3 linked regions of the Marichromatium purpuratum 984 genome follow. The protein of the gene in region 2 interacts with the protein of the main gene of each other region in a pairwise test. Links are inferred from orthologs where the notes say so. Each region holds a gene or a part of one and is shown on either strand. Other genes may lie near its edges. The genes, in order: MARPU_RS05445, grxD and MARPU_RS02275.

The links.
Region 1: the proteins of grxD (region 2) and MARPU_RS05445 interact in binary tests that used the Escherichia coli proteins (3 or more experiments, as listed by UniProt). The link is inferred for Marichromatium purpuratum 984 from one-to-one orthologs.
Region 3: the proteins of grxD (region 2) and MARPU_RS02275 interact in binary tests that used the Escherichia coli proteins (3 or more experiments, as listed by UniProt). The link is inferred for Marichromatium purpuratum 984 from one-to-one orthologs.

What each region holds. Positions count from the first base shown.
Region 1 is NZ_CP007031.1:1,198,487-1,201,496, forward strand. Bases 29-2,886 are described here. They hold MARPU_RS05445 (BolA family protein), read left to right. Parts: upstream 29-1,268; coding sequence 1,269-1,505; downstream 1,506-2,886. Other genes in these bases: MARPU_RS05440 (peptide chain release factor 3), read right to left, coding at 29-418; MARPU_RS05450 (fumarate hydratase), read right to left, coding at 1,569-2,886. Also shown: more of MARPU_RS05440, read right to left, coding at 1-28; more of MARPU_RS05450, read right to left, coding at 2,887-3,010. UniProt on the Escherichia coli protein: Involved in cell resistance against acid stress.
Region 2 is NZ_CP007031.1:3,319,934-3,323,051, reverse strand. Bases 59-3,024 are described here. They hold grxD (Grx4 family monothiol glutaredoxin), read left to right. Parts: upstream 59-1,356; coding sequence 1,357-1,692; downstream 1,693-3,024. Other genes in these bases: MARPU_RS14385 (MlaA family lipoprotein), read left to right, coding at 2,493-3,024; rnt (ribonuclease T), read right to left, coding at 1,706-2,371; MARPU_RS14400 (N-acetylglutaminylglutamine amidotransferase), read left to right, coding at 59-1,290. In the rest of the region: more of MARPU_RS14400, read left to right, coding at 1-58; more of MARPU_RS14385, read left to right, coding at 3,025-3,118. UniProt on the Escherichia coli protein: Monothiol glutaredoxin involved in the biogenesis of iron-sulfur clusters.
Region 3 is NZ_CP007031.1:494,604-497,721, reverse strand. The notes cover bases 113-3,078. They hold MARPU_RS02275 (BolA family protein), read left to right. Parts: upstream 113-1,419; coding sequence 1,420-1,737; downstream 1,738-3,078. Other genes in these bases: MARPU_RS02270 (alanine/glycine:cation symporter family protein), read right to left, coding at 1,753-3,078; MARPU_RS02280 (hypothetical protein), read left to right, coding at 527-1,423. Also shown: more of MARPU_RS02270, read right to left, coding at 3,079-3,090. UniProt on the Escherichia coli protein: Transcriptional regulator that plays an important role in general stress response. Has many effects on cell morphology, cell growth and cell division. Acts by regulating the transcription of many genes, including dacA (PBP-5), dacC (PBP-6), ampC and mreB.

The sequences.
Region 1 (3,010 bases), 2.1 Mb from region 2 along the record:
TGACGAAAGTGAGGATCGGGGTGTCGCGCAGCCGGCAGACGTCCATCAGCTTGATGGTGCGGGCCTCGACGCCCTTGGCCACGTCGATCACCATCAGCGCCGAGTCGACTGCGGTGAGGGTGCGGTAGGTATCCTCGGAGAAGTCCTCGTGGCCGGGGGTGTCGAGCAGGTTGACGGTGGCCTCGCCGTAGGGGAACTGCATCACCGAGGAGGTCACCGAGATGCCGCGTTGCTTCTCCAGCTCCATCCAGTCTGAGGTGGCGTGACGGGCGGCCTTGCGCCCCTTGACCGTGCCCGCGAGCTGGATCGCGCCCCCGAACAGCAGGAGCTTCTCGGTGAGGGTGGTCTTACCGGCGTCGGGGTGGGAGATGATGGCGAAGGTACGACGTTTGTCGAGTTGCGCTTGAAGCTCGCTCATAGGGGGTGTCTGGCGTTGCTGGCTGCGGACTGGGGAAAACCGCCAATTATATCCCCGCGGCCCGGTTGCGTTCATCCGCCGGGTGGACGGATCGGGCGGGGAAATGGTTGAACCGCCAAGATACCGTCTTGCCCGTCAATCGCCGATCAAGCACACCAGCTTCGCCGACCGGAGGCTGGATGCTGATTCGAACCGCAAAGCCGCGAAGGGCGTGAAGAAGACTTGATGGAATCGAGGTCTCGGCGGTGGTGCCGGCTTCCCACGGTGGGTGGCAGCTGGTGACTGGTGACTGCAAGCCTTTCTTCTCTGCGCGTCCTTCGCGTCCTTCGCGTTCTTCGCGGCTTTGCGGTTCAATCCCCTTGGTAGCTGGTAGCTGGTAGCTGGTAGCTGGTAGCTGGTAGCTGATTCGAACCGCCAAGTCGCCAAGCGCACAAAGAATGTCGAGACGCGTTGACCCGCAGCGATCATTGAGCGCGCTCCTCTTGCTGGCGGCTGTCAGCTGGCTACTGGAAGCTGCAGATGTCGAGAGTCGTCGGTCGAAATACCCAGCCGAGTTCCCCCTTTGGCGATGAATCCCCCTAAATCCACCTTTGTTAAAGGGGGACTTTGGGTGAGCGTCTTGTTGCTTGCTCTTTCCCTTCTTCGCGCCCTTGGCGGCTTTGCGGTTCAATCCTCGTGACCGCTGACCGCTGACCGCTGACCGCTGACCGCTGACCGCTGACCGCTGACCGCTGACCGCTGACCGCTGACCGCTGACCGCTGGCTTGAGCCAGGGCCGCGCCGCACCAATCTCTGGCGGGTGCGCCGAGCCGGCGCGCGTTCATTCTCAAGCCTGCGCAGGAGTCGAGACGTGGAGACGACAGCGGTTGCCGATCTGATTCGTCGGGGGATGCCCGAGGCCGAGGTGGAGGTCACTGGCGATGGTGAGCACTTCGACGCGGTGGTGGTCAGCGAGCGGTTTGAGGGGCTGACGCCGCTGGCCAAGCAGCGGTTGGTGATGGAGACGGTCAAGGCGGAGATCGCCAGCGGTGCCTTGCACGCCATCTCGATCCGCACCCTGACCCCAGCGCAGCGCGCCGCGGGGTGAGGGCAGGGCGGGTGCCGCCTGCGCGGCACCCGGGCGACGCCTTGTGGCGTCGCCCGGCCCGTCTTACTCGATCTCGACCGGGATCTTGCCGATGCGCGCGCGCCACTCGGCCGGGCCGCTCTGGTGCACCGCTTCGCCGCGGCTGTCGACCGCGACCGTGACCGGCATGTCCTCGACCTCGAACTCGCGGATCGCCTCCATGCCCAGGTCCTCGAAGGCGACCAGGCGCGAGGACTTGATCGCCTTGGCCACCAGATAGGCCGCGCCACCGACGGCCATCAGATAGACCGCGCCGTGTCGCGCGATCGACGCCACCGCCGCCGGGCCGCGCTCGGCCTTGCCGACCATGCCGATCAGGCCGGTCTCGGCGAGCATCTGCTCGGTGAACTTGTCCATGCGCGTGGAGGTGGTGGGACCGGCCGGGCCGACCACCTCGTCACCGACCGGGTCGACCGGGCCGACGTAGTAGATGAAGCGGTTGGTGAGGTCGACCCCCTCGGGCAGCGACTCGCCGCGCGCGAGCATCTCGGTGATGCGCTTGTGCGCGGCATCGCGTCCGGTCAGCAGCTTGCCCGAGAGCAGCAGGCGCTCGCCCGGCTGCCACTCGGCGATCTGCTCGCGGGTGAGGGTGTCGAGATCGACCCGACGTGAGCCGGCGGCGCCGTCCCACTCCAGCGCCGGCCAGTCCTCCAGGCGCGGCGGCTCGAGCTTCGCCGGCCCGCTGCCGTCGAGGGTGAACTCGACGTGACGGGTGGCCGCGCAGTTGGGGATCATCGCCACCGGCAGCGAGGCTGCGTGGGTGGGGTAGGTGTGGATCTTGACGTCGAGCACGGTCGCCAGCCCGCCGAGCCCCTGGGCGCCGATGCCGAGCGCGTTGACCTTCTCCATCAGCTCCAGACGCAGCGCCTCGATCTCGTCCTCGGCGCCGCGCTGCTGCAGCTCGTGGATGTCGATCGGCTCCATCAGCGCCTCCTTGGCCATCAGCATCGCCTGCTCGGCCGAGCCGCCGACACCGATGCCGAGCATTCCCGGCGGGCACCAGCCGGCGCCCATGGTCGGCACCGTCTTCAGCACCCAGTCGACCAGGCTGTCGCTGGGGTTGAGGATGGCGAACTTGGACTTGTTCTCCGAACCGCCGCCCTTGGCGGCGATCTTCACCTCGAGGCTGTCGCCCGGCACCAGCTCCATGTGCACGATCGCCGGGGTGTTGTCGCGGGTGTTCTTGCGTGCCCCGATCGGCGGCGTGACCATCGAGGCGCGCAGCGGGTTGTCGGGGTGGGTGTAGGCGCGGCGCACGCCCTCGTCGACCATCGCCTGCACGCTCTTGTCGCTCTCCCAGCGCACCTCCATGCCGACCTTGAGGAAGACCACCACCATGCCGGTGTCCTGGCAGATCGGGCGCTGGCCCTCGGCGCACATCCGCGAGTTGACGAGGATCTGCGCCATGGCGTCCTTGGCCGCCGGCGATTCCTCGGCCTCGTAGGCTGCGGTCAGGGCGCGGATGT
Region 2 (3,118 bases):
GCCGGCGGGGTCGATACCGCGGTCGATGCGGTGGCGCTCCATCATCTCTTCACCCTGCACGCGGTGGTGCCGGCGCCGCGCACCATCCTGCGCGGGGTGCGCAAGATCGAGCCGGGCCACTGGCTGCGTCTCGACGCCGATGGCCGACGCAGCGGCGGGGCCTACTGGCAGCTGGAGGCGACGCGTCCGGCGCAGCCGCGCGACGAGGGCGAGTGGCTGGAGGCGATCCATGCCGAGCTGCGCCGCGCGGTGCGGGTGCGCAGCGAGGTCGCCGACGTACCGGTCGGGGTGCTGCTCTCCGGCGGGCTCGACTCCAGTCTGCTGGTGGCGCTGCTCGCCGAGACCGGGGTGAGCGATCTGCGCACCTTCTCGGTCGGTTTCGAGGACACCCCGGAGGAGTCGGGCAGCGAGTTCTTCTACTCCGACCAGGTCGCGGCCCATTACGCCACCCGCCACCAGCGCTTCCAGGTGCCCAACGACCAGGTGCTCGAACGTCTGCCCGAGGCGATCGACGCCATGGCCGAGCCGATGTTCGGCCAGGACGCGGTGGCCTTCTATCTGCTCGCCGAGCAGGTCTCGCGCGAGATCAAGGTGGTGCAGTCGGGGCAGGGGGCCGACGAGGTCTTCGGCGGCTACTTCTGGTATCCGCGGATGCAGGCCGAGGCCGGCGGCAGCCGGCTCGAGCGCTTCGCCAAGCACTATTTCGACCGCGATCACGCGGAGTACCTGCGGATGGTCGCGGCTGCCCACGGCGGTGCCGATCACACCGCCGAGCTGATCGGCCCGGCGCTCACCGCGCCCGGTGCCGATACCTTCATGGATGCGGTGCTGCGTCTCGATGTCACCACCCTGATCGTCGACGACCCGGTCAAGCGGGTCGACAACATGACCATGGCCTGGGGGCTGGAGGCGCGGGTGCCCTTCCTCGACCATCGGCTCGTCGAGCTGGCCGCGCGCTGCCCGCCCGAGCTGAAGCTGCGCGAGGGTGGCAAGTACCCGCTCAAGGCGCTGGCGCGCGGGCTGCTGCCGGCGGCGGTGATCGATCGCCCCAAGGGCTATTTCCCGATGCCCGCGCTCAAGTACGTGCGCGGGCCCTTCCTCGCCTTCATGCGCGAGCTGCTCGACTCACGCGCCTGTCGCGAGCGCGGGCTCTACCGGCGCGACTACATCGAGCAGCTGCTCGCCGCCCCCGACATGCACCACACCCGCATCCAAGGTAACAAGCTGTGGCACCTCGCCGCGCTCGAGCTGTGGCTGCAGCGCAATGTCGATGGCGTCGGCGCCGGTTGAAATCGGCCCGGTCGGCCCGATCCTCGTGCCAGCGATGACAGGATCAAATCCGGTACGAGGTGAGCGATGGACGTGTTGGAGCGTATTGGCGAGCAGGTCAAGAACAACCCGGTGGTGATCTACATGAAGGGCACGCCGCAGTTCCCGCAGTGCGGGTTCTCGATGCGTGCGGCGCAGGCACTCCAGGAATGCGGCGTGCCCTTCGCCTATGTCAACGTGTTGCAGGACCCGGAGATCTTCGAGCACCTGCCGCGCTATGCCGACTGGCCGACCTTTCCCCAGCTCTATATCGACGGCGAGCTGGTCGGTGGCTGCGACATCACCCTCGAGCTGCATGCCGGGGGCGAACTCAAGCCGATGATGGAGCAGGCGGCGGCGCGCGCCGAGGGCGGCGCCGACTAGCGCCGCCTGGGTCTCACTCGGGGGCGGGCAGTCGCTCGCCGCTCTCCCAGAAGCGCAGTGGATCGAACTCGTTCCAGCGGTTGACGATGGTGCAGAACAGTCGCGCGGTCTGCTCGGCGTCGTAGAGCGCCGAGTGCGCCTCGCTGTTGCTCCAGCCGAGCCCGGCGGCGCGCGCGGCGTTGGCGAGCACGGTCTGGCCGAACATCAGCCCGCTGAGGCTGACGGTGTCGAAGACGCTGAAGGCATGGAAGGGGTTGCGCTTGAACTCGGTACGATCGACCGCCGCCTTGATGAAGCCGAGGTCGAAGTGGGCGTTGTGCCCGACCAGGATGGCGCGGGTGCAGCCGGTGTTCTTCACCGCCTTGCGGACCGGGGAGAGGATGCGGTTGAGCGCCTCGTGTTCGGGCACGGCGTCACGCAGCGGATGGTCCGGGTCGATGCCGTTGAAGGCGAGCGCCCTGGGGTCGAGTTCGGCGCCGACGAAGGGCAGCACGTGGCAATGGACCGCGGGCGCGGGTTCGAGCCGGCCATCGGGCGCCATGCGGATGACCACCGCGGCGATCTCGAGCAAGGCGTGGCGCTGGGCGTCGAAGCCCGCGGTCTCGACATCGACGACGACCGGCAGGAAGCCGCGAAAGCGCTGTGCAATGCCGTCTGGAATCTGTTCTTCACCGTTCATCGCGACAGCATAAGTGGTTTGGTCGGCAACGCCAATCCTGTTGCCCATGCCGGCCGCGTCAGGGGGCTGCGCTGTGGTAGGATCGCGACTCGTTGCGTTGAATCAGGTGAAGGACGTCGAGATGGACACACGCGGGTTCAAGTGGCTGGGAATCTTCGGGGCGGCACTGCTGCTGGCCGGTTGCGCCTCCGGCGCGGCGCGCGTGAGCGATCCACGCGACCCGCTCGAGCCTTACAACCGGGCCGTCTATCGCTTCAACAGCGATTTCGACAAGGCCTTCATCCAACCCACGGCGCGCGCCTATCGCAAGGTCACGCCGGAGCCGGTCGATCGCGGCGTGACCAACTTCTTCGCCAATGTCGCCGACATGACCTCGGCGGTCAACAACGTGTTGCAGTTCAAGATGTCGCGCGCCGGCAGCGATGTCGGTCGAGTGTTCATCAACTCCACCGTGGGCATCCTCGGGGTGTTCGACGTTGCCACCAACGTCGGGCTGCCGAGCTACAAGGAGGACTTCGGTCAGACGCTCGGTTACTGGGGGCTTGAGTCCGGCGCCTACTTCATGTTGCCGATCGTCGGTCCGAGCAGCATCCGCGACACTTTCGGCTTCGCCGGTGACGTGGCGCTCGACCCCTTCTTCAGCCTGAAGAAGAACCAGATCTACTGGGGAGCCGTCGTGCTGCGCGCGATCGATCAGCGGGCCGACCTGCTCGATGCCAGCGATATCCTTGAGGAGGCCGCGCTCGA
Region 3 (3,118 bases), 2.8 Mb from region 2 along the record:
CAACCGCGAAGGCGCGAAGGGCATAAAGCAAGCGGACAGTCTGCAGGTCCACAGACCGGGCAAGGCGCAGTCTCCCCGACTGGAAGCTGGAGGCTGATCGCTGGAAGCTGGTTCCAACCGCGAAGGCGCGAAGGACGCAAAGCAAGCGAACGGTCTGCAGATCCGCAGGCCGGGCAAGGCGTGGCGGGGTCGGCGGAAAGCCAGCTACCAGCTGGTCAGTCACCAGTGGGCGGCCTAACTCGACCGTGCCCACGGTTGCCAGACTCACCGGACGCAGGGAAGCCCGAAAGGCGGCCTGCAGCGGCGACCGGCACACGAAAGGGTCTCGGCTTCTATCCCCTTCGCACCCTTGGTGTCTTTGCGGCTCAATCCCCCTGGCGCTGGTGGCTGGTGGCTGGTCGCTGGTCGCTGGTCGCTGGTCGCTGGAGGCTGGAGGCTGATAGCTGGTCGCTGGTAGGCCGGCGGCTCAAATGCCCGACGGCTGGAAGGCTGGCTCCCGCCGCGACCAAGCGGCTATCATCCGTACATGTCCAGTCTGCGCGAACGCATGGCCGAGCACGGATTCGAGTCCAACGACGACTACGAATTCGAGGTCCGCTGTCTGCTCGAGAGCAGGCCGCGCGGACTACGTGCACTCAACGTCGCCGGCGACGGTGGCCGACGCAAGAGCGCCTTCGCCAACGCCCTGGCCCGGGCGCTGGGGATGCGCCAGATCATCTATCACGACTTCACCGACACCAATCCGCCCCAACCCGAGGTGATCCTGCCGCCGAGCCGCGACGAACTCGGTCGCGAGGAACCGCCGATCGCGCCCTTAGACCTCACCGTCAGCGAGGCCTGCGCGCAGAGCGAGGGCGAGCCGACGGTGCTCATCCTCGACCAGCTCCAGGCCGCCGACTTCCGCGAACACATCCGCATCCATCGCCTGGTGCGCGAGTGCCGTTGGCAGGTGCGCGACGCCCCCTACGACGCCAACCGGCATCACCTGCTGGTATTCCTGGTCTCGGAGGAGGCGCTCTATCACGCCCTGCACAAGGAGAGCTACCGGATCTGGGTCGGACGCGACACCACGCTGCGCGACTGGGATCCGCGCGAGTTCGGGCTCGATACACGTGCCCGGGGGCTGTTCACCGCGCTCGCCGAGCTGTTCCACACCCTCGGTCAGGCGCCCACGCGCAGCGAACTCGAACACCTAGTCGAGGACCTGCGCCACCAGATCCACACCCGTGAGCATCTGCGTCGCGCACTCTATGGCCGGGTCGAGGGCATCGATCACGCCACGCTCGCCGATCCGCGTCACGACCCCGCACTCGATCAGGTCCTGGCGGCCATGCAACGGTCGCTGCGCAGCACCGAGCACATCGAGATCACCGGCGGCGCCACGCCGCCGATCCAATCGAACCAAGGGAGAGATGAGCGATGAACCGACGGACCCGCATCGAGCGCCGCATCCGCGAGGCATTCGACCCCATGCATCTGGACGTGGTCGATGAGAGCTATATGCACGCCGTCACCCCAGACGCCGAGTCACACTTCAAGCTGCTGGTGGTCAGCGAAGGCTTCGCCGGACAGCCGCTGATCGAGCGTCACCGCGCCATCAACAGCCTGCTCGCCGACGAGTTCGAGCAGGGCCTGCACGCACTCAGCCAGCACACCTGGACCCCGGAGGAGTGGCACGAGAAGGGCGGCGCCGCACCGCAGTCGCCGCCCTGCCAGGGCGGCTCCGGGGCCGCCTGACCCCTCAGCCCGACCTCAGGCGCGGGCGAAGTGCTCGCGCGTCAGCCGGAACACCACCGGGCTGAGCAGCAGCAGCGCCAGCAGGTTGGGCAGCGCCATCATCGCGTTGAGGGTGTCGGCCACCAGCCACACGAACTCCAGCTTGACCATCGCGCCGACCGGGATCGCCGCCACCCACACCAGCCGGAACGGCAGGATCGCGCGCACCCCGAACAGATACTCGACACAGCGCTCGCTATACAGGCTCCAGCCGAGGATGGTGGTGAAGGCGAACAGCGCCAGACCCAGCGCCACCACATAACCGCCGACCCCGGGCAGACCGGCGCCGAAGGCCGCGGTCGAGAGGCTGGCACCGGTCTCGCCACTGGTCCAGGCGCCGGTGACCATGATCACCAGCCCGGTGATGGTGCAGATGATCAGGGTGTCGATGAAGGTACCGAGCATGGCGATGGTGCCCTGCTGCACCGGGTTGTCGTTCTTCGCCGCGGCGTGAGCGATCGGCGCACTGCCGAGCCCGGCCTCGTTGGAGAAGACGCCGCGCGCCACCCCCATCTGGATGCCCATCATCACGGTCGCGCCGGCGAACCCGCCGACCGCGGCGGTGGGCGAGAAGGCGTACTCGACGATCTGCACCACCGCACCGGGCAGCGCCTCGGCATTGAGTCCGAGCACCACCAGCCCGCCGAGCACATAGGCGATCGCCATGAAGGGCACCAGCTTGCCAGCGACCTGGGCGATCCAGCGGATGCCGCCGATCAGCACCAACCCGACCAGCAGCGCCATCGCCCCGCCGACCCAGGCCTTGGGCAGCGCGAACTTGGAGTTGAGCGCATCGGCCACCGAGTTGGCCTGCACCATGTTGCCGATACCGAACCCAGCCATGGCACCGAACACCGCGAAGGCCGCGCCCAGCCACAACCAGCGCCGCCCGAGACCGTTCTTGATGTAGTACATCGGACCGCCGACATGGTTGCCCTTGGCGTCGACCTCGCGGTACTTCACCGCCAGCACGCCCTCGGCATACTTGGTCGCCATGCCCACCAGTGCGGTGCACCACATCCAGAACAGCGCCCCGGGACCGCCGATCGCGATCGCCGTGCCGACACCGGCGATGTTGCCAGTCCCGACGGTCGCCGACAGCGAAGTCATCAGCGCGTTGAACGGGGTGATGTCGCCCTCGCCATGCCCTCGCCGTCCCGACCACAGCATGCGAAAGCCGTAGCCGAGCCGGAGCCAGGGCATCAGCCGCAGGCCGAGCAGCAGGAACAGCCCGGTGCCGAGGATCAGCACCAGCATCGGCGGACCCCAGACCCAGCCGTTGAGCACCCCGATCCATGTCGTCATGGATTCCATCCACACCTCCTCTCGAATCAAAGCCTTC